Regions from separate parts of the Rhodoferax sp. ZS1R25 genome, predicted to be linked through region 2. Evidence: predicted binding sites of a transcription regulator. Region 2 holds the regulator's gene; the other holds the start of a gene.

Region 1 (15,696 bases), on a different contig from region 2:
CGGCGCGGTCCATGCGCTGCGCCTCCGCATGCGCGGCTTTCCAGAAACGCAGGCTGCTGCCGTCCACGGCCTGCAGTGCCAGCGCCAGGTTGTCCAGCACGCTCAGGCGCAAGAACACATTCGTGATCTGGTAGCTGCGCGCCAAGCCGCGGTGCACCCGGCGATGGATGGGCCGGGTGGTCACGTCGTGGCCATCAAACACGATGTGCCCGGCATCGGGCTTGAGTGCACCGGAGATCTGGTGGATCAGCGTGGTCTTGCCCGCGCCGTTGGGGCCAATCAGCGCGTGGATCTGGCCCGGTTGCACCGTTAGATTCGCTTGGTCGGTGGCGGCCAGTGCGCCAAAGCGCTTGACCAAACCGGTGACCTGCAGCAGTGGCGTGGTGCTCATGGTGCCCTCCGCTTGAACAGGCTCATGAGGCCTTGCGGCGCGACCAGCACCACCAACAGCAGCAGGGCGCCCAGGCCCAGTTGCCAGTGTTCGGTCATGTGGCCCAAAAATTCTTCCATGAGCAGAAAGGCCGCAGCCCCCACCAGGCCGCCCAGCACATGGCCCACACCGCCCAGAATCACCATCACCATGAGCATGCCGGACTGGCTCCATTGCATGAGCGACGGGCTCACAAAGCTGCCTTGGTTGGCCAGCAGTGCCCCTGCCAGGCCAGCCAGCGCACCGGCCAGCGTGAAGGCCATCAGCTTGTAGCGCAGCACCGCGTAGCCGAGTGCGGCCATGCGTACCTCGTTCTCGCGGATGGCCTGCAGGGCCTGGCCAAAGCGGGCGTTGAGCAGGCGCGTGATGAAAACAACGGTGGTGACCAGCAGGGCCAGCGTCACGTAATAGAGCGCGGTATCGGTGAGTTCGAACCCGAGGGTGGAGCGGCCGGGCAGCGAGAGCCCATCGTCCCCGCCATAGGCCTTGAGCGACACGGCCAGGTAGTACAGCATCTGCGCAAAGGCCAGCGTGATCATGATGAAGTACACGCCCTGCGTGCGCAGGCTGATGGCGCCAATGAGCAGCGCCAGCAGCGCGCTCACCAGCATGGCCAGCGGCCAGGCCAGCCAGGCGCTGCTAATGCCATGCTGCATGAGGATTCCCACGGTGTAGGCGCCCGCACCCACAAAGGCCGCGTGACCAAAGCTCACCATGCCACCAAAACCGAGGATCAAATTCAGGCTGGTGGCGGCCAGCGCAAAGACAAGAATGCGCGTGGCCAGCGTCACGTAAAAACTGTCGCCCAGCGCGGCCGCCACCCAGGGCAGGGAGCACAACACGGCCAGCAGCGGCAGCGTCCAGCGCAGGTTCAGGCGGTGCTGCAGCAGGCTGGGAGTGGACGGTGGAGTGGAGCGCGGATCAGCCATGGGCAGGGAAGAGGCCGCGCGGCTTGAAGGCCAGCACGGTGGCCATCAGCACATAGATAAGGATGGAGGCCACCGCAGGTGCCGCATCGGCGGCCACCTGCGGGCTGAACACGGCCTCGAACAGCATGGGCAGCAGCGTGCGCCCGCCCGAGTCCACCAGGCCCACCAGCAGCGCACCGACCAGCGCACCGCGGATGGAGCCAATGCCGCCGATGACGATGACCACAAAGGCCAGGATGAGAATGCTCTCGCCCATGCCCACCTGCACCGCCAGTAGCGGCCCCAGCATGCCGCCCGCCAGCGCACATAGCGCGGCACCCAGACCAAATACGGCGGTAAACAGGCGCTGCACGTTGGTGCCCATGGCGAGCGCCATGTCGCGGTTCGACGCGCCGGCGCGCACCTGCATGCCCATGCGCGTGCGCGTGACCAGCAGGTAGAGCAGCAGCGCCGTGGCCAGGCCCACACCGATGATGAGCAGGCGAAACGCGGGGTAGTAAAAACCGGGCAGCAGCTCCACCGGGCCGGCCAGTGCCGTGGGCGGGTTCAGCGACAGGGGCTGTGAGCCCCAGACCATGCGCACGCCCTCGTTGCACATGAGCAGGATGGCAAAGGTGCCCAGCACCTGCGTGACGTGGTCACGGCGGTACAGGCGGCGCAGCACGGTCACTTCCAGCAACATGCCCAGTGCGGCCGTGGCGACCACGCCAGCACCCAGACCGATCCAGAAGGAGCCGCTGGCGGTCGACACGGTGGCGATAAGGTAGGCGCCCACCATGTAGAGCGAGCCGTGGGCCAGGTTCACCATGTCCATGATGCCAAACACCAGCGTGAGGCCCGCTGCCAGCAAAAACAGCATAAGCCCCAGCTGCAGGCCGTTCAGGGCCTGCTCCAGCAACAAAATCCCCATCGTGCGAAACCAGGTGCGTGGCTTACAGGCCCGGCATCTTGCAGTTGCCCACGTAGGCGTCGGCGTGGTTCTTGAACACCGCGCCCAGCGTGCGGTTGGTCACGCGGCCCTTGCTGTCGCGGGTGATCACACGCAGGTAGTAGTCCTGGATGGGGAAATGGTTGCTGTTGAACTTGAAGGCGCCGCGCACCGAGTCAAACTTGGCGGCTTCCAGTGCCTTTTTCACGGCAGCCTTGTCGTCCAGCTTGCCCTTGCTGTCGCGTACGCCGGCGTCGATCAGGCGGGCGGCGTCGTAGCCCTGCGCGGCGTACAGCGTGGGCAGGCGGCCGTATTCCTTTTCAAACTCGGCGACAAACTTCTTGTTGGCCGCGTTGTCCATGTCGTGGCCCCACTGCGAGGTGTTGAACATGCCCAGCATGGGGTCGCCCACGGCTTTGATCACATCCTCGTCGCCCGAGAAACCGGGGCCAAACAGCGTCATGTCCTTGGACAGGCCGGCGCCCACAAACTGCTTGATGAAGTTGATACCCAGGCCACCGGGCAGGAAGATGTAGACCGCATCGGGCTTGGTGGCGCGCAGCTTGGACAGCTCGGCGCTGTAGTCCAGCTGGTTCAGCGCGGTGTAGGTCTCGGAGGCCACTTCACCCTGGTAGAAGCGCTTGAAGCCGGTGAGCGCGTCCTTGCCGGCCGGGTAGTTGGGGGCGATCAGCGCCACACGTTTGAAGCCCTTGTCGGTCACCGTCTTGCCCACGGCCTCGTGCATGTTGTCGTTCTGGTACGAGGCACTGAAGAAATACGGGTTGCACTGCTCGCCCGCGTACTGCGAGGGGCCGGCGTTGGCGCTGATGTAGAAGGTCTTGGACTGGAATGTGGGGGTGCCCACGGCCAGCATGACGTTGGAGAAGACGATGCCGGTGAGGAAGTCCACCTTGTCACGCTTGACCAAGCGGTCGGCGGTCTGGCGGCCCACGTCGGGGGTGGCCTGGTCGTCGGCCACGATCACTTCGGCGGTACGGCCACCGAGCTTGCCTGCATTCAGTTTGACTGCGAGCTGAAAGCCATCGCGGATGTCTACGCCCAAACCCGCACCGGGGCCGGAGAGTGTGCTCAACAGGCCAACCCGCACGGGTTCGGTGGACTGGGCCACGGCGGCTACAGAGCAAACGGCCAGGGCGGCAGCGGCGACAAGGCGCGGGGAGGCAAGACGGGCGAGGGACATTGCGAAGCTTCCTTTGTGGGACGAGAGGGACCGAAACATTATCGGCCCATCCGGCTTCGCTCCCGGCCCCAGAGGGCCGGTTTCATATTCCCGCCTGCCCGGGGCGGGAACAGGGGCTGGTTTAGTTCAGCAGGTAGGCGTCGGCCTGGGCTTCCAGGTCTTCGGCGTCGATGGCGGCGTCATAGGCCGCGCGGTTGGCCAGCGCTTCCTTGGTGTAGGGGATCAGGGGCTTGTCCAGCGGGCGCAGCTTGTGGCGGCGCAGGCCGCGCAGCTGCTGGGAGCGCTCCATGGTCTGCAAAACCAGTTCAGGCTCCATCATCAGGCTGAAGGGGTTGAGGGCGGTGGTGGTGTCGTTCATGGCAGTTCTCCAGTGGGTTCCATGCGCTGTCCAGTGACACTGGCGCTTGGATGAACTGTAGTCACAGTCCCTCTGAACTGGAGTCCGACAACGGCTGTAAACCTTGTAGGAATTTGCCTTACAGCAGACGGGCCCGCACGCTCTTGCCCTTGACCTTGCCGGCGTTGAGTTTGGCGCAGGCGTCATGGGCAATGCTGCGTTCCACGCCCACAAAGGTGCAGTACTCGGTGACGGCGATCTTGCCGATCTGCTCACGGGTGTAGGCGAGGCCGCCCTCGGCGCTGGTCAGCGCGCCCAGCACGTCGCCGGGGCGAATCTTCTCTTTGCGGCCTCCAGCAATCTGCAGGGTCACCATGGGGGGCAGCAAACGGCCCTTGCCTGTGGGGGTGAGCTCGTCGCGTTTGAACCAGACCGAGGGCGCGTTCTGGTACTGCTCGATCTTGCCGACCGACCCCATCTCGTTCATGGACACCAGGCTGACCGCCAGGCCGGATTGGCCTGCGCGGCCGGTGCGGCCCACGCGGTGCACATGCACCTCGGCGTCGGGCGTAATGTCCACGTTGATGACCAAGTCCAGCTCTTTTACATCCAGCCCGCGTGAGGCCACGTCGGTGGCCACCAGCACCGAGCAGCTGCGGTTGGCAAACTGTGCCAGCACCTGGTCGCGCTCGCGCTGCTCCAGGTCGCCATGCAGGGCCTGCGCTACAAAGCCCTGGCCTTGCAGCAGCGTCACCAGCTCGTTGCACTGCTGGCGCGTGTTGCAAAAGGCGATGGTGCCGGTGGGGCGGAAGTGGTTGAGCAGCAGGGCCACGGTGTCCAGCCGGTTGCTGCGCTCCACCTCGTAAAAGCGTTGTTCGATCGTGCTCTCGGCCAAGGGCGCTTTGATGGTGATCTGCTGCGGATCGCGCATGAACTGTTGGGCCAGCTTGGCGATGCCTTCGGGGTAGGTGGCTGAGAACAGCAGGGTCTGGCGTTCCTTGGGCGTTTGCTTGACCACAGTGGCAATGTCGTCGAAGAAGCCCATGTCCAGCATGCGGTCGGCTTCGTCCAGCACCAGAGTGTTCAGGTTTTCCAGCGACAGGTATTCACGCTCCAGCAGGTCCATGATGCGGCCCGGCGTGCCGACCACGATGTGTGCGCCGTTTTCCAGGCTGGCACGCTGGCCGCGTGTGGCCACACCACCGCACAGCGTCACCACCTTGATGTTTTCTTCGGCGCGGGCCAGGCGGCGGATTTCCACCGTCACCTGGTCGGCCAGCTCGCGCGTGGGGCACAGCACCATGGCCTGCACGGCAAACCAGCGTGGGTTCAACTTGGCCAGCAGCGCCAACGCAAAGGCCGCGGTCTTGCCGCTGCCGGTCTTGGCCTGGGCAATCAGGTCTTGCCCCGCCAGCGCAATCGGCAGGCTGGCCGCCTGGATGGGCGTCATGGACTCGTAGCCCAGTTGCTGCAGGTTGGCAAGGGTGGCGGGGGAGAGGGGGAGAGAGGAGAAAGCGGTCATCCCCCGATTATCGGTGGTGGGGGGTGTGGGCGGTTGGTTGGCGGCTCTAGGTGCTACGGTTTTTGTAGCTGCTAGCGCAATATTGACGGGGGCTAGAAGCTTGTTTTGTGTGTAAACAGCCTTGCTGGGAGCCGCCTCGCACAAGGCGGGCGGCGTGGCCCGCGTTCTCCGGCTCGCGTCGCGGGCGGCTGTTTCTGGTTGGCTTGGATTGCTGCGCTAACGTTGTGCTTGGCACGCTTGCTCTGTGGCAACCGCGAGTGCGGCCTGCGCCCATGGGCCCCACCACCCGCCTTGGTGAGTTGGTTTGGAGGGCTACTTCAGACTGATAGCCGACTTTCGCATCGCTCTAAAGCCGTCTTTACTGGTTGACTCAAACATGCCGCGGTAGGCGGGTCCGCTCAAAGAAGGGGTGAGGCATCGGCATCTTGAAACACCTCCAACTCACTTTTGGGTTTGATTCGCTTGCGCATTGCCTTGAGTGATTGCGACCTTCTGGCCCAGATAATCTCTGCGCCGTCGGTAAGCTCTTCATAGATCGGCAACAGCGAGGTGAGTCCTTCAAATAGAAACTGTACGCACTGACCGAGATTGTTTTCGTAGGGCTCGCACCCCTTCCTGCCAATTGCAATTGCTTTTTCGTAAGCCTCTTCTGGTGATTGGGCGGCAATCAAGATCGTGTTTTCCCAAACCTCAAATCGCTTTGAGTCGCGTTCGTTGTCTTGGTTGAGCGCGACAAAACGATGGATGTACGAAGCTACATACCAGCCAACCGGGGAGATACTGCTGTGAATAATCTGGCGATCTTGCATTGGGGCACCTAACGTGAAGATGACCGCGACGCCAACTCTTGCGGCGAAGCCGCCTTCCGCTGTTGAGGGGCCGTATCGATTGGAAACTTAAGGTTTATCGACATGAATCGCAGCCGCCTCACCAAATTCAAGTTCTGCCGCCGTGCGGACCAGACCAGGATAAGCAAACCAGTATTGTCTTCGCACCGCATCTTTCACAAATTCCTCCCCGAAGTCATCGGAAAAATGCCTCTCCTCCCAGGGAGCCAGTCGATCGCGGTCTATCCGTAGCAGCATCTTCCGATGCTTGGTCATCAAGCGACGAAACTTTCCAATCGTAGTTATTCCAAATCGAGCAAGCTCGGGGACCAGCTCTTCAAATGAGCCATTTCCGTAGTCATTTCGACGCGGAAAGATGCTCCCCATGAGCTTGCGAATGACAACGCCTGAGAGGGGGCGCATTGCAACTCGAGCGCGTGCAGATAGCCGATGCATTGCCGGACTTATCGAAATTCATGCCGCAATGCACTGCGGGATAAAGTGAAGGTGTGGGTTGCAAAAAATGGCATATTTCACATGCAGCTTGTGCAAACTGCTCTCATTAAAATCGTGACAGTCTCCGATTTTGAAGACCTACCTCGGTCCTGAATATCCCCCGTTCGGGTGAATCTGCGGACGTCCGCTTCCGCCGCATAGCGGAAGTCGTAGTTTGAAGGTCGCTGTTACGTCGACCAAAGAATTGCAACAAATTCTGCCAGCCTTAATTCCAACTCCCCGTAGCCCCCAACACCGGCGACAACTGCGCCGCACCCCAACGCAGTGGCAAGGCCCCATGAATGCGCACCATGCTGCGCACCTGCAGACGCAGCAACCGCTGCGCCCCCACAAAGCTATCCAGCAGCGGGCCGTCCCAGATGATCTCCGCATCCACCGCCAGGTACAGCAGGTCGCCCGTGGTGTAGTCCACCACCAGCAGACCTGCGCGCGGGTTCACGGCCAGGTTGCCCAGCGTGTTGAAGAAGAAGTTGCCGATGAAGTCGGGCACGATCAGGGTGTTGCCCTCCACCCGCACAAAGCCGGGTTTGCCACCGCGGTGGGATACGTCCACGCCATGGGCCGGGCCGCGCTGTTCAAGGTCGGTGCCGGTGTAGGCGGTGGCAATGAAGAAGGTGTCGGTCTGCGCCAGCATCTGGCGTGCGGCCGCGTCCAGCTCGGTAGCGCGGTGTACCACTGGCTGCGCGTTGGCATCGGGCGCCAGGTACACCGGCTTGCGGGCCTGGATGTACTTGGGGCAGTTGCCAAAGCTCTGCTGAACTTGCACAGCAAAGCCCTGGTCGTGCAGCGCGCTCACCACGCCGTTCATGCGGTTGCGCCGGCGCGTGTGCGGTTCTATGCCCAACAGGCCGATGGGTGCACCAGGGTGCAGGTTGGTGTGCAGTGGGTCGGCTGCGAGTGGCAGCGCCTCCACCGTCAGGGTCTGGTCGTCGGGCGAGGCCACAAAGCCGGGTGGCGCGGCCAGTACCGAGGCCCAGGGCTGGCCATCGGCATCCACCGAGCCCACCACGATGAACGGCAACTGGGCAAAGAAGCCGCGATGCTGGTCGGGCATGTGGTCGCGCATGACGATGTTGCCCACTTCGGCCATGCGCTCGCGCACGCCCACGCGGGCTTGCAAGGCCTGTTCGCCAGTGTGGAAGGCGCGCTCGGGCAGGTGGCCAGTCATCTCAGGCAGCCTGTTGCAGCGGCGTCTTCACCATGGGCACAAAACCGGGCAGCGCCTCGATGCGCGCCAGCCAGGCGCGCACGTGCGGGTAGGCGTCCAGCGCCACGCGGCCTTCGGGGGCGTGCGCGGTGTAGCTGTAGTTGGCGATGTCGGCCAGCGTGGGGTGGTTGCCCGCCAGATAGTCGGTGTGCTGCAGCGTCGCCTCCATCACCGCCAGCAGGCTGTGGGCGCGCTGGATGGCTTCGTCTGGCTGCGTGGTGCGCTTGAAAACGACGATGGCCCGGGCCACTGCCGCACCAAACGCCAAGGGGCCGGCGGCCACCGACAGCCAGCGCTGCACCGCAGCCGCCTGCAGCGGGTCGCGTGGCAACCAGCTATTGGCATCGGACGCGTAGCGGCTGGCCAGGTAGACCAGGATGGCGTTGGAATCGGTCAGCGTCACGTCTCCGTCCTGAATGACGGGCAACTGCCCAAACGGGTTCAGCTGCAAAAACGCTGGTGCCTTGTGGGCGCCGGCTGCCATGTTCACCTCCACCAGCTCCACCGGCAGGCCCAGCAGCGAGAGAAACAGCTCCACCCGGTGGCAGTGGCCCGAGAGGGGCATGCGGTGCAGGCGAATGGGAGTGGCGGGGCGCAAGGGGCTCATGGCGGGCTTTCCAGCAAAGTGACGATGCGCCCATTGTGTTTATTGCTTTGAAATTGATAAATGGTGAGAAACACATTTAACTCATCCATATATCGGTCTAATATGCCGCATGGACAAGCTCAAAGCCATGCAGGCGTTCACCCACATTGCCGACCAGGGCAGCCTGACGGCAGCGGCTCGCGCCATGGATTCGTCGCTGCCGGCGGTGGTGCGCACGCTGGCCGCGCTGGAGGCGCACCTGGGCGTACGCCTGATGCACCGCACCACGCGGCGTTTGTCGCTCACCGAAGAAGGCAAGCATTACCTGGAGAGCTGCCGCCAGGTGCTGAGCGCCGTGGGCGAGGCCGAGGCCGCACTGAGCGCTGACGCCAGCGAACCCGCGGGCCAGCTCCACATCACCGCGCCGGTGATGTTCGGGCAGATGCATGTCACCCCCGTGGTCATGCGTTTTGTGCAGCGCCACACCCGCGTGCAGTGCAGTGTGATGCTGGCCGACCGCGTGGTGAATTTGCTGGAAGAGGGGCTGGACCTGGGCATTCGCATTGGCGCGCTGGAAGACTCCTCGCTGGTGGCGCAGCCGTTGGGGAGCTTGCGCCGCCTGGTGGTGGCCAGTCCGGAGTACCTGGCGCGCCACGGTGTGCCCGCGCACCCGCGCGACCTGCTGCAGGCCAACTGCATTCGTTTTCTGGGGGCCAGCGGCCCGTGGTGGACCTTCCATGCGCAGGGCAAGGCCTTCACGGTACCCATCACCGGCAACCTCACCTTCAACCACAACGCCCCGGTGCTGGATGCCTGCCTGGCCGGCATGGGCTTTGGCATGTTCATCTCGTACCAGGTGGCGCCGCATCTGGCGCAGGGCACGCTACAGCTGGTGCTGGAAGATTTCGAGCCGCCACCCCGTCCGATCCACGTGGTGTACCCGCATGCCCGGCTGCTGCCGGCCCGCACGCGGGCCTTCATCGATTTCATCAAGCAGGACCTGAAAGGGCTGGCGCCCTAAATGCACGGCCCACCGTATTGCATCGCACGGAGCAGCCCCGTCAGGCCCCTAAGATCTCCTCTTGTTAGAAAGGGAATGCCATGAAACAAAAAATCTCCAGCGCCGTGCTTGCGGCGCTCATGCTCACCAGCTGCGGCACCGCCACCGTCAACCCCGTCACTGGCCAGACCGAGCGTTCGGTGATGAGCGAGGAAGACGAAGTGGCCGAGGGTGCCAAGGGCCATGCGGAGGTACTCAAGGAATATGGCGTCTACGCCAACCCTGCGGTGCAAAGCTATGTGAATGCGCTGGGCCAGAAGTTGGCCGCGCAAAGCCACCGCAGCCAATTGCAGTGGCACTTCACGGTGCTGGACAGCCCCGAGATCAACGCCTTTGCGCTGCCCGGCGGCTATGTGTATGTGACGCGCGGCATCATGGCCTACCTGGACAGCGAGGCCGACCTGGCCGGCGTGATGGGCCATGAGATTGGCCATGTGACCGCACGCCACGGCGCCCAGCGCGCCACGCGCCAGCAGACGGCAGGGCTGGGGGTGTTTGCGGCCACGGTGCTGGGTGCCGTGTTGGAGGGGCAGGGTTTTGGCGGCGCCGGGCAACTGGCCAGCCAGGCCTCGCAAACCGTGGCGGCGGGTTACATCGCGTCTTACGGGCGTGACCAGGAGCTACAGGCCGATGGCCTGGGCGCCGAATACCTGTCGCGCACCCACTACGACCCGCACAACATGGTGGACGTGATCACCGTGCTGAAAAACCAGGAGCGCTTTGCCGCCGACCAGGCCAAGGCCGAAGGCCGCCCGGTGCCGGCGCAGAGCGACTGGCTGGCCTCCCACCCCAGCAACGACCAGCGCCTGCAGGCCATTACGGCGCTGGCAGCCCAGTACAAAACCCAGGGCGCCTATGGCGACGAGGGCCGCACGCGCTACCTCAAGGTGATGTCGGGCGTGACCTTTGGTGACAGCGCTGCCCAGGGCCTGACGCGGGGGCGCAATTTCTACCACGAGCCGCTGAACTTTGCGATCACCGCGCCTGTGGGCTGGTACATCCAGAACGACAACGAACAGCTGGCGCTGCTGAACACCGCGCGCGACGCCGCCGTGGTGGTGCGCCTGGTACCGCCGCAGGCTGGCAAGACGCATACCGACGTCATCCGCAATGTGCTCAAGCCCACCCAGGGCCGGGTAGAAACCACCACCTTCAACGGCCTGCCAGCCACACGCTTTGCCGGCGCCCGCGCCGACAGCAATGGTCAGACCCAGGCGCTAGAGGCCACCGTGGTCACCGGCCCGGGCGACAAGATTTACCTGCTGCAAACCAGCGCAAAAGACGCCAACGCCCTGCAGCGCGCTCGCGCCCAGGTGCGTGAGGTGGAGAGTAGCTTTAGGGCGCTAACGGCGCAAGACCGGGCCGCGGCCCGGCCCTGGGGGCTCAAAACCGTACCCTACCCCAAAGGCGGTTTTGTGGAGCTAGCCAAAAGCTCTCCTATTGCGCGGCCCGAACAACAGCTGCGCCTGATCAACGGCTTCTACGGTGGTGGTGAGCCGCCAGTGGGGCAGCTGGTGAAGGTGGTGGAAAGCCAGTAAGAAGGCTCAGGCGAAGGTGTTGAGCTTGGTGCCCACGGTGCCGCTGGTGGCCAGGGGCGGCATTTGGGGCAGGGCCTGTAGCAGGGTGGCCGCCGACACAGCTTGCATATCCAGCGCCTTTTTCAGCACCAGGATGTTCACGGCATCGGCCGTGCTGCCTTGGGCGGCAGCGCTGGCGGCTTGCACGGCGGGGGTGCTGGCAATGTTCATGGGAACTCCGGAAATGCAAAGGGCGGTAGGGGGTTATCGGCCACCAGTGGCCCGAACTTGAGGGCGACTTCTACAATGGCCCGGCCCCCTGGACCCAACCGCACTGCCCCATGCCATCCCTCCATATCTCCACCCAGTTTGACTCCGGCGCCATCGATGTGGTGCGCCTGGACAGCCCGCAGGACATCCAGCTGCGCATCCGCAAGGACAGCGCCGCCGACTTTGCCCAGTGGTTTCACTTTTGCCTGCATGGCGCGGCCTACCAGCCCGTCACGCTGCGGTTTCTGAACGCATCGGAATGCGCCTACCCCAAGGGCTGGGAGGGCTACCAAGTGCTGGCCAGCCACGACCGCCAGCACTGGAGCCGCATCGACACCCAGTACGACGGCAAGGAGATGACCGCGCGCTTGACCCCCATGGCGCAGGCCGTGTGCTTCGCCTATTTCGAGCCCTATTCGTACGAGCAGCACTTGGACCTATTGGGCTCGGTCGGCGCTTCCCCCTGGGTGCAGCTGCAGCGCCTGGGCAGCACTGTGCAGGGGCGCGACATGACGCTCTTGCGCATCACCGACGAGGCGGGCACCACGCCGCTGGAAGACAAAAAGAAGGTCTGGGTGATCGCCCGCCAGCACCCCGGCGAATCCATGGCCGAGTGGTTTGTGGAAGGCATGTTGGAGCGCTTGCTGGACGGTGACGACGCGGCGGCACGCGTGCTGCTGGACCGCTGCGTGTTTTACGTGGTGCCCAACATGAACCCCGATGGCGCCGTGCTGGGCAACCTGCGCACCAACGCCGCCGGTGCCAACCTGAACCGCGAGTGGGCCGCCCCCAGTGCCGATAAATCGCCCGAGGTGCTGCTGGTGCGCCAAGCCATGCTGGACACGGGGGTAGACCTGTGCCTGGACGTGCATGGCGACGAAGGCCTGCCCTACAACTTTGTGGTGGGCTCCGAGGGTACGCCGGGCTACAGCCCGCGCGTGGCCGAGCTGGAAGACGCCTTCAAGGCTGTCTGGCTGGCCAGTTGCCCGGATTTTCAGGACACAGTGAACTACGGCCGCACGGCCGCAGGCCAGGCCAATATGACGCTGGCCACCAACTGGATCGCCCAGCAGTTCGGCTGCCTAGCCTTCACCATCGAGATGCCTTTCAAGGACAACGCCAATCTGCCCGACGTGCTGAACGGCTGGAGCGGCGAGCGCTCCCGCAAACTGGGCGCCAGCGTGCTGCAGCCGCTGTTGCAGGTGGGTTTCTAGCGCCGCGTGTGCGGCACCGCACAGTTCAAATGGGGCGCTGGCCCCATGCTGAGGACATTCCTGGAAACGCTAGGACCATGTCTTGGAGGTGCTGCAAATGAGAAAGTCTGATGAGATTGATGTAGGTGCACTGCGTGAGCGCGCGCGCCGTCACATGGAGCAGGGTGCGGTGACCGAGGGCTACACCGCCGACCGTCCTGCGGTGCTGAAAATGCTTAACAGCGCGCTGGCCACCGAGCTGGTGTGCGTGCTGCGTTACCGGCGCCACCACTTCATGGCGCGCGGCATCCATTCCCAGGCCGTGGCCACTGAGTTTCTGGCCCATTCCAACGAAGAGCTGGTCCATGCGGACCAATTGGCCGAGCGCATTGTGCAATTGGGCGGCGAGCCCGACTTTGCCCCCGACACGCTGCTGGAGCGCAGCCACGCCGAGTACCGGGAGGGGCCCACGCTGTCAGACATGATTCGGGAAAACCTGGTGGCCGAGCGCATCGCCATCGACAGCTACCGCCACTTCATTGGCTACCTGGGCGACCAGGACCCCACCACACGGCGCCTGCTGGAAGCCATTTTGGCGGTGGAAGAAGAACACGCCGATGACCTGTCGGACCTACTGCAGCATGTGCCGTCCGTGCCACCTCCGGCCCAGCAGACGTTGGGCCTGCACGCCATCATTTAGTCCTATCACTAGGCCTAGTGTCCATGCGCTGCGCCCTGGTTGCTTTGGCGTGTGTGGTGGGGGCCGCACTGGTTGCGTGCGGTGAGACCGCCACGTTACCGGTGTCCGCGGGGACCGGGCCCCACCCCACACTGCCGCCACCCGCCCCCACGCTGATACCGACCGTGAACACCGCATTGGCGGTGGGCTGGGCGCCGGGGCAAATGCCCGAGTCCGTGGCAGGAACCCAGGTGCAGGCGTTTGCCAGCGGCCTGGACCATCCGCGCTGGCTGTATGTGCTGCCCAACGGCGATGTGCTGGTCGCCGAGAGCAATGCGCCCGCCAAGCCCGATGCCCACCCCTCGCTGCGCGAGAGGATCATGGGGCTGGTGATGCGCCGTGCCGGGGCCGGCGTGCCCAGTGCCAACCGCATCACCCTGTTGCGCGATACCGATGGCGATGGCGTGGCCGATACCCGCACTGTCTTCATTGATGCGCTGCGCTCCCCGTTTGGCATGGCGCTGGTGGGCAACACCCTGTATGTGGCCAACACCGATGCCGTGCTGCGCTTTCCCTATGCGCCCGGCGATCTGCAGATCACCGTGCCGGGCGAGACGCTGGTGGACCTGCCCGCCGGCCCCATCAACCACCACTGGACCAAAAATCTCATCCCCAGCGCCAACGGCCAGCAGCTGTACGTGACGGTGGGCTCCAACAGCAATGTGGCCGAAAGTGGCCTGGAGGTGGAGGCCGAGCGCGCGGCCATCTGGGTGGTGGACCTGCCTGGCGGTGCGCACCGCGTGTTTGCCTCGGGGCTGCGCAACCCCAACGGAATGGCCTGGGAGCCTACGTCCGGAGCGCTGTGGACGGTGGTGAATGAGCGCGATGAAATTGGCAGCGACCTGGTGCCCGACTACCTGACGCAGGTGGACGACGGCGCCTTTTATGGCTGGCCCTATAGCTATTACGGCCGGGTGGACAGCCGGGTGACGCCGCCGCGCCCCGACCTGGTGGCCAGTGCCCGCCAGCCAGACTACGCGCTGGGCCCCCACACCGCATCCCTGGGCTTGGCATCTGCCCAGGGCAACCAGTTGGCAGCGGGGTTTGTGCAGGGCATGTTCATTGGTCAGCACGGCTCTTGGAACCGCCGCCCGCGCAGCGGCTACAAGGTGATCTTTGTGCCCTTTGACAAGGGCTTGCCATCCGGCCCGCCGCAGGATGTGTTGACGGGTTTCCTTACCGATGACGGCCATGCGCGCGGACGTCCGGTGGGCGTGGCGCTGGACACCCGCGGCGCCTTGCTGGTGGCCGACGATGTGGGCAATGTGGTGTGGCGGGTCAGCCGGGCCGCGGGGCCCCACTGAACCGGCCGCTCATGCCGACTGCGACAGGGCGGCCTGGCCTTGGCCCAGTAGTGATTTGCTGATTTCGTCGGCGGCCTTCGCCCGCTCCGTTTCGCCTTGGGTGTGTACCACCAGCACTACGCTGCCGGACTTGATGGCGTCCATCACCAGTTCAGAAAAGCGCCCCTCTTTGCTGGCAGTGCCGGCCACCGCCCCCACAATGCCGCCCACGCTGGCAAACCAGCCCAGCATGGCCAGCGGTGCAACCAGCGGGCTGGCTACAAACAGGGTGATATTGGCCGCCCACAGCAGGGCGGTGCCCACGGCACCCACGCCGGTTCCTACGGCTGTGCCGATGGCGCCGTCCACCACCATATGCTTGAGAATTTCGTCGCTGCCCTCGGTCGGCGAGTGGGTGGGCATGTCCTGCAGTATCTCGATGCGGTCCGCAGAAAACCCCAGGTCGACCAGGCGGGCTTGCACGCGCGTCGCTTCTTCCCGGGTGGTGTAGAGGGCGGACACCCGGTGGTCCGTGCCAGGGTGGGCAGTTGTGGTCATGCGGGCACTCCAATCAAAAAATGGGCCGGCCCCAGCAGGCGCTTGCCCGTGGAGTCCGACCCATTGTGGAAGGGGTGAAGGCTGTGTGTCGGTGCGCCGCACCACGCACAGCGCGCGGCTTACTTGCCGTTGATGCCCAGCAGTTCCACCTCAAACACCAGCGTTGCATTCGGGGGCACCACGCCACCCGCGCCACGCTCGCCATAGGCGATCTGCGGTGGGCAGGTCAGCTTGGCCTTGCCACCTATCTTCATGCGCTGCACGCCCTCGGTCCAGCACTTGATCACGCCGTTCAGTGGAAACTCGATCGGCTCGCCGCGCTTGTACGAGCTGTCGAACTCGCGGCCATCGGGGAAGGTGCCGCGGTAGTGCACTTTCACCTTGTCTGTGGCGCTAGGGCTGGCACCGCTGCCGTCCTTGAGCGAGCGGTACACCAGCCCAGTGCTGCTGACCACGGCGCCGTCTTCTTTGGCGGCCGCAGCCGTGGTGGCGTTTTGGGCCCAGGTGAGGGAGCTGGCAGCCAGAGCCAAAGCCAAGCCGGTGTGTCGCAAAAAGGTGTTCATGTCAGGCAGTGTTGAAGAGTTCATCCAGCC
Region 2 (15,696 bases):
GCTGCCATGGTGGTGTCCCGCGTCGGCAAGGACAAAGACATCGGCAAGCAGATCATGGGGCAGATGTTTGTGTCCCCACGGGTGCTCGGCATCACCGGACTCATCATGTTTGTGGTGGGTGTCATTCCCAATATGCCGCACCTGGTGTTCTTGAGCATCGCAGCCATCCTGGGCTATGGCGCATGGGCCCTGTCGCACAAGCCCGAGCCGGTGGATCCCCAAGCCCAGGCCCCCGCTCCAGTGACAGACGGCGAAGCCTCCTGGGACGACCTGCAACCCGTGGACCAACTGGGCTTGGAGCTGGGCTACCGCCTGATTGCCCTGGTGGACAAAACCCGCCAAGGCGACTTGCTCAACCGCATCAAGGGCGTGCGCCGCAAGTTTGCGCAAGAGGTTGGCTTCCTGCCACCTGCCGTGCATGTGCGGGACAACCTGGAACTCAAGCCCAGCGCCTACCGCATCACGCTGCGCGGCGTCATCGTGGGAGAAGGCGAAGCGTTCCCCGGCATGTACCTGGCCATCAACCCGGGTGGCATCACCACGCCCTTGATCGGAGCTGCCACCACCGACCCTGCTTTTGGTCTGCCCGCCCATTGGATTGACGAGCGGCAAAAGGAAGCGGCGCAAATGGCCGGATTTACCGTGGTTGATTCCGAGACCGTCATGGCCACCCATTTGTCACACTTGATGCAAGTCCAGGCCGCCAAGTTACTGAGCCGGACAGAAACACAACAACTCGTGGAACACGTGGCAAAGCTGGCCCCCAAACTCATCGAAGAAGTCGTTCCCAAGATGGTCTCGGTGGCGGTTTTCCAAAAGGTTTTGCAACTGCTGCTGGACGAGTCGGTCCATATCCGCGACATCCGCACCATCATCGAATCCATCGCCGAACACGCCACCGCCACCACCGATCCGGTCGAGCTGGCCCGGCGTGTACGCGTGGCGCTGTCGCCAGCCATCGTGCAGCAGATTTATGGCCCGACCCGCGAGCTCAATGTGATTGCCATCGACCCCAGCCTGGAACGTCTGCTGGTGCAGGCCTTGGGCGGCACATCGGGCCCAGCCCTGGACCCTGGCGTGGCCGACATGCTGACCCGCACCGCAGCCGAGACCGCGTTGAAACAGGAAGAGATTGGCGTGCCCGCCTGCCTGCTGGTGCCGGACCAGATCCGCGGCTCGATTGCGCGCCTGGTGCGCCGCGTGGCCCCCCGCCTGCAAGTACTGGCGCACAGCGAAATACCTGAAACCCACACCATCCGCATCGGCCCGATTTTGAGAGGCGCAACACCATGAACATCCAACGCTTTACCGCCGCCACCTCACGCGAAGCCCTTGCCAAAGCACGCCAGGCCTTTGGCGATGGCACCCTAATCTTGTCCAACCGCCCCACCGAAAACGGCGTGGAAGTGGTGGCCACCGCCGAAGACACGCTGGCCACACTGGACCAGAACGCTGGCAAGCCCGGAGGGAACAAACAGCAGCCCGCGCCGCGCAACAGCACGCCACCCAGCTACCAGGATGTGGCAAGCCAAGTGGAGGACGATGCAGAACAATTGGCCATGAGCACGCTGTCGTTCCAGGACTATGTGCGCGAGCGCATGATGCGCCGCCGCCACGAGGCCGCGCAAACCCAGCCCCAAACCACCATCCTGCCCCCGCCTGTGGCCCCCGAGCCACCCCAGGCGCCGGCGCTCAAGCGCATCAGCATGGACGTAGAAGCCGCCCCCCAAAGGCCGGTGCCCGCACGCAAGCCGCCAAGCTATACGCCCGCTCCTGCCGTGCCGCAAAACATGATGGATGAGCTGCACGCCATGAAGGAGCTGATTGAAGACCGCTTCAATACCCTGAACTGGCTGGGCCAGGCGCGGCAAAATCCCATCCAGTCCAACCTGATGCTGAAGATGATTCGCGCAGGCTACTCGCCCACACTGTCCCGCACGATTCTGGAGCGCATGCCTGAAGACATGGATGCGGCGGAATCGGTGCGCTGGGTGATGGACGTGCTGGAGCGCAACCTGCGCACCGACGCCAGCAGCCCGCCCCTGCACGAAGAAGGCGGCGTGTTTGCCCTCATAGGCGCCACCGGCGTGGGCAAGACCACCACCGCCGCCAAGCTGGCCGGCCAGTGCGCCCGCGCCCATGGCCCCGGTAGCGTGGGCCTGATCACCCTGGACACCTACCGTGTGGGTGCCCATGAGCAACTGCGTGCCTACGGCAAGATGCTGGGCGTCGTGGCCCACCTGGCGCATGACAAGGCCGCCCTGCAAGATCTGCTGGGGCTGCTGGCCAACAAGAAAATGGTGTTGATTGACACCACCGGCATTGCCCCACGCGACCCGCGCAAGCGCGAACTGATGGAGCTGCTGGACTTGCCCAAAATCAAGCGCCTGCTGGTGCTCAATGCGGGTGGCCATGGGGACACGCTGGACGAAGCCGTGGCCTGCTTCAAAACCCCCACCACGCTGCAAGCCATTCTGTCCAAGACCGACGAGGCCGTGAAACTCGGCCCCGCCCTCGATGCCGTCATCCGACACCAATTGGTGTTGCGCGGTGTGACCAACGGCCAGCGCGTGCCTGAAGACTGGGAACCCGCTGTCGCAGCCAAGCTGGTGCGCATGTCCATGCGCACGGCCGGCGTGTCCGCCTACGACCCCAAGGCCAGCGACCTGGGCTTTTTCTTCAGCCAGTCCAGCAACGCGGCCACCGGCCAGGGGCGCCTGGATGCTTGATCACCCGATCAATCAGGCCGCAGGTCTGCTGGACCTGGCAGTCGTCCCTGCGCCCAAGCTCATCGCCATGGTCAGCCATGGTGACGAGCAGGTGGAACTCCCACTGTTGCTGCAACTGTGCAATGCCCTGGTCGGTTTCGGCCACCCGGTCACGGTGCTGGACGGCACGGTGCTGGAAACCCCGGACAACCCGGGTTTGGCCCAGTTGTTTGATTACTCCATGGCGCCGCCAGCCGTATCCGATGCGCCTTCGTGGACGGTTCTGCCGGCACGGCTGGGGCTGCAAACCCTGGCCAGCGGCAGCGCTACCGGCATGCATTCGCTGGTAGATGCCGGAGGACTATTCCCCCACGAGAGTGTGGTGATTGTGTACAGCACGGCGCAAACGCTGGCCCATTTGCTGCACGGCAGCGGCGTGCGCCCGGTGCTGGCCGTGTCCACGGCCAAAGCCTCGCTGCTAACCAGTTATTTGGCCCTCAAACGCCTGTTGCTCAAAGGTGCACTGGAACCTACCATTGTCAATGTGATGGACAATGCAAGAGCCAAAACACCGGTGTCCGAAAACCGCACGCCCACCAGCTTGAACGACTGCGCCAAATACTTTTTGAATTACCAAGTGAACGCCCTGAACATTCCGGCCCCCACCACCGATGAGCGCCCCTCGGCCAGCATCGGCCGGCTGGTGCTGGGCCTGCTGGAAAATGCCATGGCGCTGAACAGCGGCTGGTCCGCTCCCCACCGCCCCTATGCGCCCACGGTGCGCCACCACTACCCCACAGGGGCACACTGATGTACTCCGCCAAAGGACAGCTGGACCGTACCGCTTTGATCAAGCAGTACCAGCCGCTGGTGCGCCGCCTGGCCCACCACATGATGGCCAAGTTGCCCGCCAGCGTGGAAGTGGATGACCTGATCCAGGTCGGACTGATTGGGCTGTCGGACGCGCTTACCCGCTTCGAGGCTTCGCAGGGCGTGCAGTTTGAGACCTTTGCCACCCAGCGCATTCGCGGCGCCATGCTCGACGAGCTGCGTGAAAACGACTGGATGTCGCGCGGCTCCCGCAAGAGCCAGAAGGAAATTGAAGTCGCGATGCGCAAGCTGGAGCATGTGCTGGGCCGCAGCCCCGCAGAATCCGAAATTGCGGCGGAACTGGGAATGGGCCTGGCCGAATACCAAAGTCTGCTGGGCAAGGTGCGCGGCACGCAGCTGGTCTACCTGGAAGACATGACGCGGCGCAACGAAGACGATGACACCTTCCTGGACCGCCACGTGGCCGACAACGATGCCGACCCGCTGAATATGCTGCGGGACATGCGCCTGCGCCAGTCACTGGTCACCGCCATCAAGGCCCTGCCCGAGCGCGAACAGTTCATCATGAGCATGTACTACGAGCAGGACATGAACCTCAAGGAAATTGCGGCAGTATTGGAAGTGACCGAATCGCGCGTCTGCCAGCTGCACAGCCAGTCCATCGCCCGGCTGCGGGCAAAGATGCGATCCCACTGAGCAGGGGGATCGCTTAGCCCTCAGGCCGTGAAACTTTGGAAACGGCCGGAAGCCTTCGGGCCCGCACCGTAAGGGCTGGCTGTCGGGGCCGCATAGGTCTGGGTTTGGGTGGCGGGAACCACCACCTGGAGAGCCTGGTCTACCAAGGCTTGTCGGCGCAACAGGCTTTCACGCAACACCGGAAATCCCTGGCTTAGGGCTTTGGCACGGCGCAGCTGGGTCGAGGAGATGCCCGACTTGGCCGAGAAAACCTCCAACTCGCGCGCGAATTCCACCGTCATTTGCTGCAGCTGGCTGCTCAGAGACTCCAGTTGGGAAGTGTCGCCATCACGCAGGGCAGCGGCTACTGCGCCGAACTGCTGCTCGAGTGCGTCAAACCGCGATTGTGAATCCTTAGACATCCTGAAACCTCCGCACCGTAGATAGTGCGCAGGCCGGATTTACCGCGTGGTGCGGTTCAGCATTTCCTGCGCGTTGGAAAGAAGCTTGTCGGCAATCGCCTCGGCGTTCACCACATAGGTGCCATCTTCGATGGCCGCTTTCACGGAGGCGACTTTCTGGGTGTCCACATCCGCATCGCTGCGCTCGGGCTTCTCCAGAGAACGCGCCAACGTGGACACGGTGACGGCCACACCCGCAGAGCGCGTGCCTTCGGCCGCGCTGTTGGTCGCAGCCGTGCTGGCGCTGCTGCTCTGGGCCGCTTTTTGGGCAGCACCGGACACCGTGGGCGTGACGGACGAGGGGATATCTGAGGGTTGACCTATCTTCATGGCATTCTCCAAAGCCGCGATAAGCGCGGCCTCGTGGGATTGTTATCGGCCAGATCATGACGGACTTTAGGGTTCTTTGCACAGGAAGTTGGACTCAAAGGTCAATTTTGACTGTACGAACATCCAGCACCATGCCCGATGTGACCCGCCCGTTGTCCATGCGGACCCGGGCCTGCTGGCCCACCACCCCGGCAGACAGGGCCTGGGCATCGCTGGACACCTGGAACCCAGGGCCCTGTGCGACCACCCGTACCGAGGCACCAGCCTGAAACACCTGCGCCGGCTTCACCATGCCCTGGCGCAAGGCCTGGCCTGCACTGAGCAGCCGGGTCGCCGTTTGTCCCACCCACAGGGGGCGCTCCTGCAGCACCGCTGAGGGCTCTTCGGCCCAATCCACCTCGGCCTCGATCACATCCGACTCCGCCAACGTGGCACCCGCCACCACTTGGCTCTTCAACACCCAGGCCGGGCCCACGGCCTTGACAACCACGGGCAAGGACACATTCCAGCGGCCCATGCCGTCGGCGCAACGCAAACCCACGCGGCTGCGGCCCCACAGGCGGGCACCGGGCGGAACATACGCCTCCACATTGCCGCAGACCGCCAGCCGCAAGCGGCCATCCAGCGCGCCCACGCTCGACTCCATGCGCAGGCCCGGGTTGTCCGCATTGGTTTTGGCCACCGTATCGCGCACCCAGCGCTGCGCGAACGCCTGCAAATCGCCCAGCGCCATGTCTTGGGCCCAGGCAGCAGGCACCACGGCCAGCACGGCCAACGCCAAGCCGCCACGCAGCCAGCGGGGCAGCAGATGCGCGAATCGCAAGCACGGGGACATGGCGGCACTCCTAAGTTGCAGCAACTATAGGCAGCCCCTCGCCCGCGCAAACCCGCCAAATGCAGGCCAATCCCCCCGCTATTCCTCCGCTAAGAAATTAAAGCTTTTCCCATAATTGCCGCACGTCCCCATCCCGGCCCCTCCGTCTGGACCGGACGCCCTTAGCCGAGGTAGCCCATGTTTGCCAATTTGACCAACGCCCTGGACTTTCAAGCGAAAGCTTTGGTGCTGCGCGCCGAGCGTCAACGCGTCATTGCCAGCAACATCGCCAACGCGGACACGCCTGGCTACTCCGGCCGTGACGTCAATTTCAAGCAGGCCATGAGCGAAGCCATTGGCGAAAGCCAGGGCGTGCGCCTGTCCACCAGCAGCAGCGCCGGCCTGTCCAGCGATGGCACCACCAATGCACGTCATATTCCCCTGCCGAGTGCCAATGGAAGCGGCGCCCTGGGCGATTCCAAGCTGGACTACACGGTGCAAACGCAACCCGCCATGGACGGCAACAGCGTGGACCTGGACCGCGAGCGGGCCAACTTTGTGGACAACTCGGTGCGCTACGAAGCCACCCTTCGCTTCATTAACGGCTCATCCAGAACAATCTTGAGTGCCATTCAGGGCCAGTAGGCCTCTGACCACGACTGAGGAGTCCCACGATGTCCATGTTTTCCATCTTCAATGTGTCTGGCAGCGCCGTCAGCGCCCAGTCGCAGCGCCTCAACGTGGTCGCCAGCAACCTGGCCAACGCCGATGCGGTAGCCGGCCCCGACGGCCAAGGCTACAAAGCGCGCCAGGTGGTGTTTGAGACCGTGCCCATGGGCTCGGACGCCTCCTCGGGCGTCAAGGTCAGCTCCATCAGGGAAAGCAATGACCCCCTGAAGCGCGTGCACAACCCGACCCATCCGTCGGCCGATGCCGATGGCTACGTCACCCAATCCAACGTGAACCCGGTGGAGGAGATGGTGAACATGATCTCGGCCTCGCGGTCCTACCAAAACAACGTGGAAGTCATGAACACAGCCAAGACGCTGCTGCTCAAGACGCTCCAAATGGGTCAATAACCTCAGAGGCACACACCATGGTCGCCAGCGTAAGCAACACCAGCTCGACAAACACATCCGCCACGGGCACCACGCAAACCAGCGCGCAGGCCCAGACGGACCGTTTCCTGAAACTCCTGGTAGCCCAGCTGAACAACCAGGACCCCATGAACCCCATGGACAACGCCCAGATGACCAGCCAGATGGCACAGATCAACACGGTGTCGGGCATCCAGGAGCTCAACGAGACCATGAAGTCCATGGCCACCCAGTTCTCCTCCATGCAGGTGCTGCAGGGCGCCTCCATGGTGGGCCGCGAGGTACTGACCGAGGGCAACAGCCTGTCGGTGAGCTCGGGCGTGGGCAAAGGCAGTCTGCAACTGGCCGGCGAGGCCGACAAGGTCACCGTGCAAGTGCTGACCCAGGGCGGCCAGGTGCTGGGCACCATCAACATGGGCGCGCAAGCCGAAGGCCGCCATAACTTCGAGTGGGACGCCAGCAGCTACACCGGCACCACCACACCGGTCTTCAAGGTCACGGCCACGCTGAGCGGCAAGGCGGTCGATGTCACACCGCTGACGCGCAGCACCATCGAATCCGTCAGCACCGGCACCGGTGGGCTGAACCTCAGCCTCAAGAGCGGCGCAACCGTTGCCTACGACGCCATCAAAGTCATTCTCTAATTCGCCACCCACAAGGACCACGCCATGAGCTTTCAAACAGGACTCTCCGGGCTCAATGTGTCGAGCAAAAGCCTCGATGTCATTGGGAACAACATTGCCAACTCCAGCACCGTGGGGTTCAAGTCGTCACGCAATGAGTTCTCCGAGCTGGTGGCTGGATCGCTGGGCACGGGCGGCGGCAGTGCGGCCGGCATCGGCGCGGCCACGGCGGCCATCGCGCAGCAGTTCTCGCAGGGCAACATTAACATCACCGGCAACAGCCTGGACGTGGGCATCAACGGGGGTGGCTTCTTCCAGGTGACCAAGACCGACGGCACCATTGCCTACACCCGCGACGGCGAATTCAAGCTGGACAAGACCGGCAACCTGATCACCAACACCGGCTCGTTCTTGATGGGTTACCCCACCGACAACACTGGCACCGCCACCAGCATCAGCCCGCAAAAACTGGTGATGCCCACCGGTGCCCCGATTCCCGCCAAGGCCACCGCAGCCATCACGGCCGAGTTCAACCTGGACGCCCGCGCCAAGGACGCTACCCAGTCCGTGGCAGCCGGTGTCACGCCGTCGCCGCGCGCCACTTACGGCACCTCCATCAGCGTGTACGACGCCCAGGGTGTGGCGTCTTCGGCCAACCTGTACTTCCAGAAGACCGATACGGTTGCCAATTCCTGGGACGTGTATACCGACCTGACCAGCGCCACCCCGATCGGCACCATGACGTTTGACGCCACGGGCAAGGTCACCGGTCCTGCAGGGTTCACGCTGACCATTCCCAGCGGCACGATCACCTCCAACAACCCCAACGAACCGACCGGCAAGATCCCCAGCGCCATGACGGTCGATATCTCTGGTGTCACCCAGTTTGGTGCGGCCTACAGCGTGACGGCCTTGTCGCAAGACGGCTATGCCGCAGGCGAATTCACCAGCCTGGCCATTGACGGCAAGGGCGTGATCAGCACCAGCTACTCCAACGGCCAGACCCTGAAGACCGGCGGCATGATTGCCCTGGGCGACTTCCGCAACCTGCAGGGCCTGGCGCCCGTGGGCGGTGGTGAGTACCTGGAGACCTTCAAGTCCGGTCCCGTGGTGCTGGGCAAACCCGGCATTGGCAAGTTTGGCGAAACACGTGCGGGCTCGATTGAAGAGTCCAACGTGGACATCACCGCCGAGCTGGTCAACATGATGACCGCCCAGCGCAACTACCAAGCCAACGCACAGACCATCAAGACGCAGGACCAGGTGATGTCCACGCTGGTCAACCTGCGCTAACCGAGGCTAGACCACCATGGACCGCCTGATCTACACCGCCATGACGGGCGCCAACGCGGCGGCCAACCGCCAGGCCGTCCTGTCCAACAACCTGGCCAACGTGTCCACCAATGGCTTTCGGGCCCAGTTGGCCACCTACCGTGCCGTGCCGCTGCGCGGCGAAGGCGCCACCACCCGCGTGTTTGCGGTGGAGGCCACGGCCGGCCACCTGAACACCCCCGGCCCGGCCCAGCGCACCGGCCGCAGCCTGGACGCCATGGCCATGAACGACGCCTGGTTTGCCGTGCAGGGCCTGGACGGCACCGAGGCCTACACCCGCAACGGCAACTTCGAAGTGGCCACCGACGGCACGCTGACCACCGGCAACGGCCGCCAGGTGCTGTCCAGTGACGGCGGCGCCATCACCTCACCCGCCGGGGCCGAGCTGAGCATCAGCCCGGACGGCAACATCAGCGCCAAGGTGGGCGGTCAGCCCGCCAACGTGATTGGTCGGCTCAAGCTGGCCGTGCCCACGGCCGACGACCCGCTCAAGCGCGGTGACGACGGCCTGTTCCGCACGCTGTCGGGCGACCCCATGAACAACGAAGACACCGCCCGGGTGCAGGTCGGTGTGCTGGAAGGCTCCAACGTCAACGCCATCGAATCCATGGTCGGCATGATCCAGACCGCCCGCCAGTTTGAAGCGCAGATGCGCCTGATGCAGACCGCCGAATCCAACGACCGCTCGGCCGGCCAATTGCTTGGCTTGCAAGGCTAACCCCCCAGGAAACACACCATGATCAACTCCCTTTGGATCTCCAAGACCGGCATGGAAGCCCAGCAAATGCAGCTGGACGTGATTTCCAACAACTTGGCCAACGTCTCCACCAACGGCTTCAAAAAAGCCCATGCGGTGTTCGAAGACCTGATGTACCAAAACCTGCGCCAGGTGGGCTCCAACAGCTCGGAACAGTCCACCCTGCCCACCGGGCTGCAAGTGGGCCTGGGCGTGCGCACGGTGGCCACCAGCCGCACCTTCTCGCAGGGCAACCTGCAGCAGACCAACAACAACCTCGATGTGGCCATCCAGGGCAACGGCTTCTTCCAGGTGACCATGCCCGACGGCACCACCGGCTACACCCGCGACGGCGCCTTCCAGCTGGACAACCAGGGCCGTGTGGTCACCTCCTCCGGCCTGCTGGTGCAAGGCGGCATCACCGTGCCGGCGAATGCCACCAACCTCTCTATCGCGCAGGACGGCACCGTGTCGGCCACGGTGCCGGGCACCACCACCCCCCAGTCGGTGGGCACCATCACCACGGCCAGCTTCATCAACCCCGCCGGCCTGGAGCCCAAGGGGCAAAACGTGTACCAGGAAACCGTGGCCTCAGGCCAGCCCAATGCGGGCGTGCCGGGCTCCAACGGCCTGGGCGCCGTGATGCAGGGCTTTGTGGAAACCTCCAACGTCAACGTGGTGCAGGAGCTGGTGACCATGATCCAGACCCAGCGCGCGTATGAGATGAACTCCAAGGCCATCCAGACCTCGGACCAGATGCTGCAAAAATTAGGACAGCTGTGAGGTTTGCTATGAAAAAAGTAGCTACTGGCGCATATTTCACGGGGGCTAGATGTGGTTTTTACCTGTCACTGGCGAGCACCCTGCTGCTGGGCGCCTGCCAAGGCATTCCGCCCAAGGCGGTGGTGGACTTTGCCGAAGTCAAACCCGAGCTGAGTGCCGCCACCAACGTCGCACCAACCAAGCCCTCCGGCGGCAGCCTGTTCCACCTGGCCACCTACCGCCCGGCGTTTGAAGACAGCCGCGCCCGCGCGCTGGGTGACATCGTCACCATCCAGATCGTCGAAAGCCTGGCCGCCAGCCAGGTCTCCAAGTCCACGGTGAACCGCAACAGCTCGATCGACTCGGCCATCACCCCGCCCCTGCCCAGCATGCTGGGTCCGGACTTGAAAAACCTGGAAATGTCTGCCAAGACCAATAACGATTTCTCGGGCAAAGGCGGCACCGAAGCCGCCAACACATTTTCCGGCTCCATCTCCACCACCGTCGTCGAAGTGCTGCCCAACGGCAACCTGGTGGTGGCCGGTGAGAAGCAGATTGGTGTGAACCAGAATGTGGACGTGATGCGGTTCACCGGTACGGTCAACCCGCGCATGCTGCAACCCAACAATGTGATCAGCTCGCTGCAGGTCGCCAACGTGCGCGTGGAGTCCAAGGGCCGCGGCGCCCAGGGCGAAGCGCAAACAGTTGGCTGGTTATCCCGGTTCTTTTTGAACTTTCATCCGTTCTAAAGTTCTCCAGAATAGTGCCGAGGGGTAATAGGTCCAGTCGGACCGTCCCCATTACCGACTCTGCACATGACACACCGGAACCAAGCTGTAACACCCCGAGGCCGCCCATGGCTAGGCGGTTGGTGCCTGGCGCTCCTGATGGCAGCAGCCAGCGGCACCGCTTTGTCAGCCACCCGTATCAAGGAAGTCGCCGCCATTGAAGGCGTGCGCAGCAACCAATTGACGGGCTTTGGCCTGGTCGTGGGCCTGGACGGCACCGGCGACCAAACTACGCAGATGCCCTACACCTCGCAGGGCCTGGCCAATTACATGAAACAGCTGGGCCTGACCCTGCCCGCCGCGCAAATCGCCCAGTTGCAAATGAAAAACGTGGCCGCCGTGCTGGTCACCACCCAACTCCCCGCCTTCGCCCGCCCCGGCCAGACGCTGGACATCAACGTGTCCTCGCTGGGCAACGCCAAGTCGCTCAAGGGCGGCACACTGATTTCCACCCCACTCAAGGGCGTGGACGGAGAGGTGTATGCGCTGGCCCAGGGCAACCTGATCGTGGCCGGTGCCGGCGCTGCGGCCGGTGGCAGCAAGGTCACCGTGAACCACCTCAGCGTGGGCCGTATTCCCGAAGGCGCCCAGGTCGAGCGCGCTGTACCCACCAACCTGCAAGAGGGCGACAGCATCAGCCTGAGCCTGAATTCGTCGGACTTTCAGACCGCACGCAAGGTGGCCCAGGCCATCAACCGCAAATTTGGCGCCGGCGTGGCCCAGGCCCAAGACGGCCGCACCGTGCAGGTCAAGGCCCCCGGCAACCCCAATGACCGCGTGAACTTCATCGCCGAGATGGAAGAGCTGCCCATTGAATCGTCGGTGGCCGCGGCCAAAGTCATCATCAACTCACGCACCGGCTCCATCGTGCTCAACCAGGCCGTGACCCTGGGCCCCTGCGCGATTGCGCACGGCAACCTGTCCATCAGCATCTCCAGCACCCCGGTGGTGAGCCAGCCCAGCGCCTTGTCCGGCGGGCAAACCGTGGTGACCGAAAAAGCCAATATCGACATCAAATCCGAGCCCGGCAAGCTGATCCAGATTCCCGCAGCGGCCCAACTCACCGATGTGGTGAAGGCCTTGAATTCACTGGGCGCCACGCCGCAAGACCTGTTGGCCATTTTGCAAGCCATCAAGTCGGCCGGCGCGCTCAACGCGGAACTGGAGGTGATCTGACATGAGCTACGGATCCATCTACGGCACCTCGTCACTCTCCAGCTCGCAGAGCCTGGCGGTTGATTCCCAGTCGCTCAGCAACCTGAAGTTCGACGCGAGCAAGGCCACGCCGGAGACCATCAAGGAAACGGCCAAGCAGTTTGAATCACTGTTCATGCGCGAGCTGGTGAAAAGCATGCGCGAGGCCAGCAACAGCATGAAATCCGGCATGCTGGACAACCCCGGCAGCGACCTGGGTGCTGACATGCTGGACCAGCAGTTTGCCGTGCAGATGTCGGGCCAGCCTGGCGGCCTGTCGGAGATGATCTCCCAGCAGCTGGCACGCCAGATGGGCGTGACCATGCCCGGCACCACGCCCCCCACGGCCACCGGCACCGAACCCGCCAAGGCGGCGGCCAAGGACCTGGGCATGGACGCGAAGATCACCCCGGTGAAAACCAAACGCGCCCCCACCGAGAGCCAGGCCGACTTCGTCAAAAAGCATTCAGACGTGGCCAGCAAAGTGGAGAAAGCCACCGGCATACCCGCCAGCTACATGCTGGGCCAGGCCGGCCACGAGACTGGCTGGGGCAACCACCAGATCAAGGTCAAGGGCGGCGGCAATTCCTTCAACCTGTTTGGCATCAAGGCCGGTGCCAGCTGGACCGGCAAGGTGGCCGAAGTCACCACCACCGAATACGTGGGCGGCGTGGCGCAAAAGCAGGTGGCCAAGTTTCGCGCCTACGACTCCTATGAGGACTCGTTCAAGGACTACGCCCGCATGATCACGGAAAGCCCCCGCTACGCCAAGGCACGCGAGCAGACCACCTCGGCCCACGCCTTTGCCAGCGGCCTGCAAAAGGCCGGCTACGCCACCGACCCTGAATACGCCGCCAAGCTGAGCCGCGCCATCAACACCACGCTGCAACTGCGCCGCGTGCAGGTGTAAACGGAGACCGACCACCATGGGCATTCTGAACATCGGCGCGCAGGCACTGCAGGCCAACCTGGTGGCACTGCAAACCACGGGCAACAACATTGCCAACGTGAATACCGCCGGCTATTCGCGCCAGAAGGTGGTGCTGCAAACCGTTGCTGGCCAGTTCACGGGCGGTGGCTACCTGGGCAAGGGTGTGTCCATTCAGACCATCCAGCGCAACTTCGATTCGTTTTTGAACCGCCAAAGCACGCTGGCCGCCACCACCCAGTCTGCCGACGTAACCCGCGCCAACTACCTGACGCAGCTGACCAACATCTTCCAGGGCGGGACCGACGGCGTGGGCGCCAGCATCAACGACATGCTGAACGCCTTCTCGGACGTGGCCAGCTCCCCTACCGACCTGACCGCACGCACCGTGGCGCTGACCCGCGTGGACGAAACCGCACGTCGCCTGCGCTCTGCATCGCAAAGCCTGGACGACCTGCAAAGCGGCATCGCCCAGTCCATCGGCGAAAAGGTCACCGCCATCAACACCCTGGCGCACAACATTGCCGATGTGAACCAGCAGATCTCGCGCGCCCAGGGCAACGGCCAGCCGCCCAACGACCTGCTGGACCGTCGCGACCAGTTGATCCGAGACCTGAACCAGTATGTGCAGACCACCTCCATCCCGGCGGATGACGGCACCGTGGGCGTCTTCATCGGCGGCAGCCAAGCCCTGGTGCTGGGCACCGAGGTGGCGCCCGTGTCCATCGTGCCCGATGACTTTGGCGACACGCTGAAAAGCCGGCTGGCCATCACGCGCAACGGCAGCTCCATGGTGCTGGACGAAAACACCCTGGGCGGCGGCGAAGTCTCGGGCCTGCTGCGCTTTCAGAACAACGACCTGGCCGAGGGCCGCAACCTGCTGGGCCGCCTGACCATGGGCATCACCACCGCCATGAACGACCAGCACAAGCTGGGCCTGGACCTGGACGGCAATGTGGGCGGCAACATCTTCACGCCCACCACCTTTGGCAGTTCCAACATTTACGAAGCCACGGGGCAAACCTCGGCGGCGAGCATGACCCTGTCCGTCGCAGATGTGACCAAGCTGGAAGCGTCTGACTACGAGATCAACTTCACCACCCCGCCCAATGCCTCGGTGAAGCGCATGAGCGACGGGCTGGTGCGCACCGTGGACCTGAGCAGCCCGGTGACGCTGGACGGCCTGACCATCACCACCACCGGTGCCGCCGGTGCCACCGCGGGCGACCGCTTTCTGCTCAAGCCCTACAGCACCTCGGCCAGCAATGTGGGGCGCGAATTTTCCACCCCACGTGCGCTGGCCGTGGCCGCACCGCTGGCCGCCACGCTCAAGCCCACCAACACCGGCTCACTGGCACTGGCCAGCCTGAGCGCCAAGACCATGGCCACCACGGCGGCCACCGTGCCCCAGCCCAGCTACACCGTCACCTTTACCAATGGCGTGGGCGGCACCACCTACGACATCGTGGACAACACCGCCCTGACCCCCGGTGTGACCGGCCAGCCCTATGTATCGGGCCAGGCCATCAACTACACGCCAGCAGGCTTCCCCGGTTTTGCACTGACGCTGACCGGCATGCCCGCGACCAACGATACGGTGACCATTGGCCAAAACGCCTTTGCCGCCACCAGCGGCGGCAATGCCAGCGCCATGATGGACCTGCGGGACAAGCCCATGTTTGACGGTGCCGCGCTGACCGACGGCTACGCCGGCCTGATCTCGCAAATCGGCATCCGCTCGCAAAGCGCCAACTACTCGGCCCAGGTGTCCAGCAACATTGCCACCAACGCAGAGAAAGACCGCTCGGGTGTATCGGGTGTGAACCTAGACGAAGAAGCCGCCAAGCTGCTGCAGTACCAGCAGGCCTACCAGGCCTCGGCGAAGATGATCCAGATCGCCCAAAGCATTTTTGACACCCTGATCCAGGGCCTTTCCCGGTAGCCGCTAGGCGCCCGACGCTTGGAGAACACGCATGACCGCCACCGCCTTTACCCGGCTCGGGTCCGCCAACGCCTACGACAACACCCTGCGCAACCTGCAATCCCGCCAGACCACGCTGGCCAGCCTGCAAGAGAGCCTGACCTCGGGCAAGAAAATCAACAGCGCCAGCGACGACCCCACGGGCGCCGCCCAGGCCGAGCGCGCGATGAACCGCATTGCCCGCATTGCTACCGACCAGCGCGCACTCGAATCACAGCGCAACGCCATCGCATCGGCCGAAAGCACCCTGGGCAACATCACCGACGCCTTGCAGAACTTCCGCGAGCTGGTGGTGACCGCCGGCAACGGTGCCTACACCGCGTCGGAGCGCACCACCATTGCCAGCCAGCTGACCGGCATGCGCGACCAGATCCTGGCGCTGGCCAATACCAAGGACAGCAATGGCCTGCCGCTGTTTGCCGCACTGGGTAGCGCA

Evidence for each region. The regulator FliA, encoded in region 2, starts transcription of late flagellar genes. The targets are predictions, from matches to a motif close to CTAAAGTTTNNNNNNNNNNNGCCGNTA.
Region 1: a site for FliA is predicted at 11,326-11,352, ahead of AC097R_RS04315 (putative motility protein). Genes of this name have one in related genera too.

The regions. Positions count from the first base shown of each region.
Region 1 covers NZ_JBWMAZ010000001.1:904,207-919,902, forward strand. The annotation lists gene AC097R_RS04255 (ABC transporter ATP-binding protein) at 1-391, opposite strand, end outside; gene AC097R_RS04260 (branched-chain amino acid ABC transporter permease) at 388-1,359, opposite strand; gene AC097R_RS04265 (branched-chain amino acid ABC transporter permease) at 1,352-2,269, opposite strand; gene AC097R_RS04270 (ABC transporter substrate-binding protein) at 2,292-3,488, opposite strand; gene AC097R_RS04275 (hypothetical protein) at 3,610-3,846, opposite strand; gene dbpA (ATP-dependent RNA helicase DbpA) at 3,965-5,347, opposite strand; gene AC097R_RS04285 (DUF4288 domain-containing protein) at 5,746-6,156, opposite strand; gene AC097R_RS04290 (hypothetical protein) at 6,244-6,597, opposite strand; gene AC097R_RS04295 (pyridoxamine 5'-phosphate oxidase family protein) at 6,896-7,858, opposite strand; gene AC097R_RS04300 (glutathione S-transferase family protein) at 7,860-8,504, opposite strand; gene AC097R_RS04305 (LysR family transcriptional regulator) at 8,614-9,504, shown strand; gene AC097R_RS04310 (M48 family metalloprotease) at 9,585-11,081, shown strand; gene AC097R_RS04315 (putative motility protein) at 11,088-11,291, opposite strand; gene AC097R_RS04320 (M14 family metallopeptidase) at 11,402-12,544, shown strand; gene AC097R_RS04325 (ferritin-like domain-containing protein) at 12,642-13,223, shown strand; gene AC097R_RS04330 (PQQ-dependent sugar dehydrogenase) at 13,247-14,566, shown strand; gene AC097R_RS04335 (hypothetical protein) at 14,576-15,103, opposite strand; gene AC097R_RS04340 (FKBP-type peptidyl-prolyl cis-trans isomerase) at 15,223-15,666, opposite strand.
Region 2 covers NZ_JBWMAZ010000005.1:63,061-78,756, reverse strand. The annotation lists gene flhA (flagellar biosynthesis protein FlhA) at 1-1,293, shown strand, start outside; gene flhF (flagellar biosynthesis protein FlhF) at 1,290-2,729, shown strand; gene AC097R_RS20700 (hypothetical protein) at 2,722-3,519, shown strand; gene AC097R_RS20695 (RNA polymerase sigma factor FliA) at 3,519-4,235, shown strand; gene AC097R_RS20690 (hypothetical protein) at 4,256-4,636, opposite strand; gene flgM (flagellar biosynthesis anti-sigma factor FlgM) at 4,676-5,005, opposite strand; gene flgA (flagellar basal body P-ring formation chaperone FlgA) at 5,100-5,840, opposite strand; gene flgB (flagellar basal body rod protein FlgB) at 6,018-6,464, shown strand; gene flgC (flagellar basal body rod protein FlgC) at 6,494-6,898, shown strand; gene AC097R_RS20665 (flagellar hook assembly protein FlgD) at 6,916-7,560, shown strand; gene flgE (flagellar hook protein FlgE) at 7,585-8,832, shown strand; gene AC097R_RS20655 (flagellar basal body rod protein FlgF) at 8,849-9,589, shown strand; gene flgG (flagellar basal-body rod protein FlgG) at 9,608-10,390, shown strand; gene AC097R_RS20645 (flagellar basal body L-ring protein FlgH) at 10,399-11,118, shown strand; gene AC097R_RS20640 (flagellar basal body P-ring protein FlgI) at 11,185-12,333, shown strand; gene flgJ (flagellar assembly peptidoglycan hydrolase FlgJ) at 12,335-13,261, shown strand; gene flgK (flagellar hook-associated protein FlgK) at 13,278-15,221, shown strand; gene flgL (flagellar hook-associated protein FlgL) at 15,253-15,696, shown strand, end outside.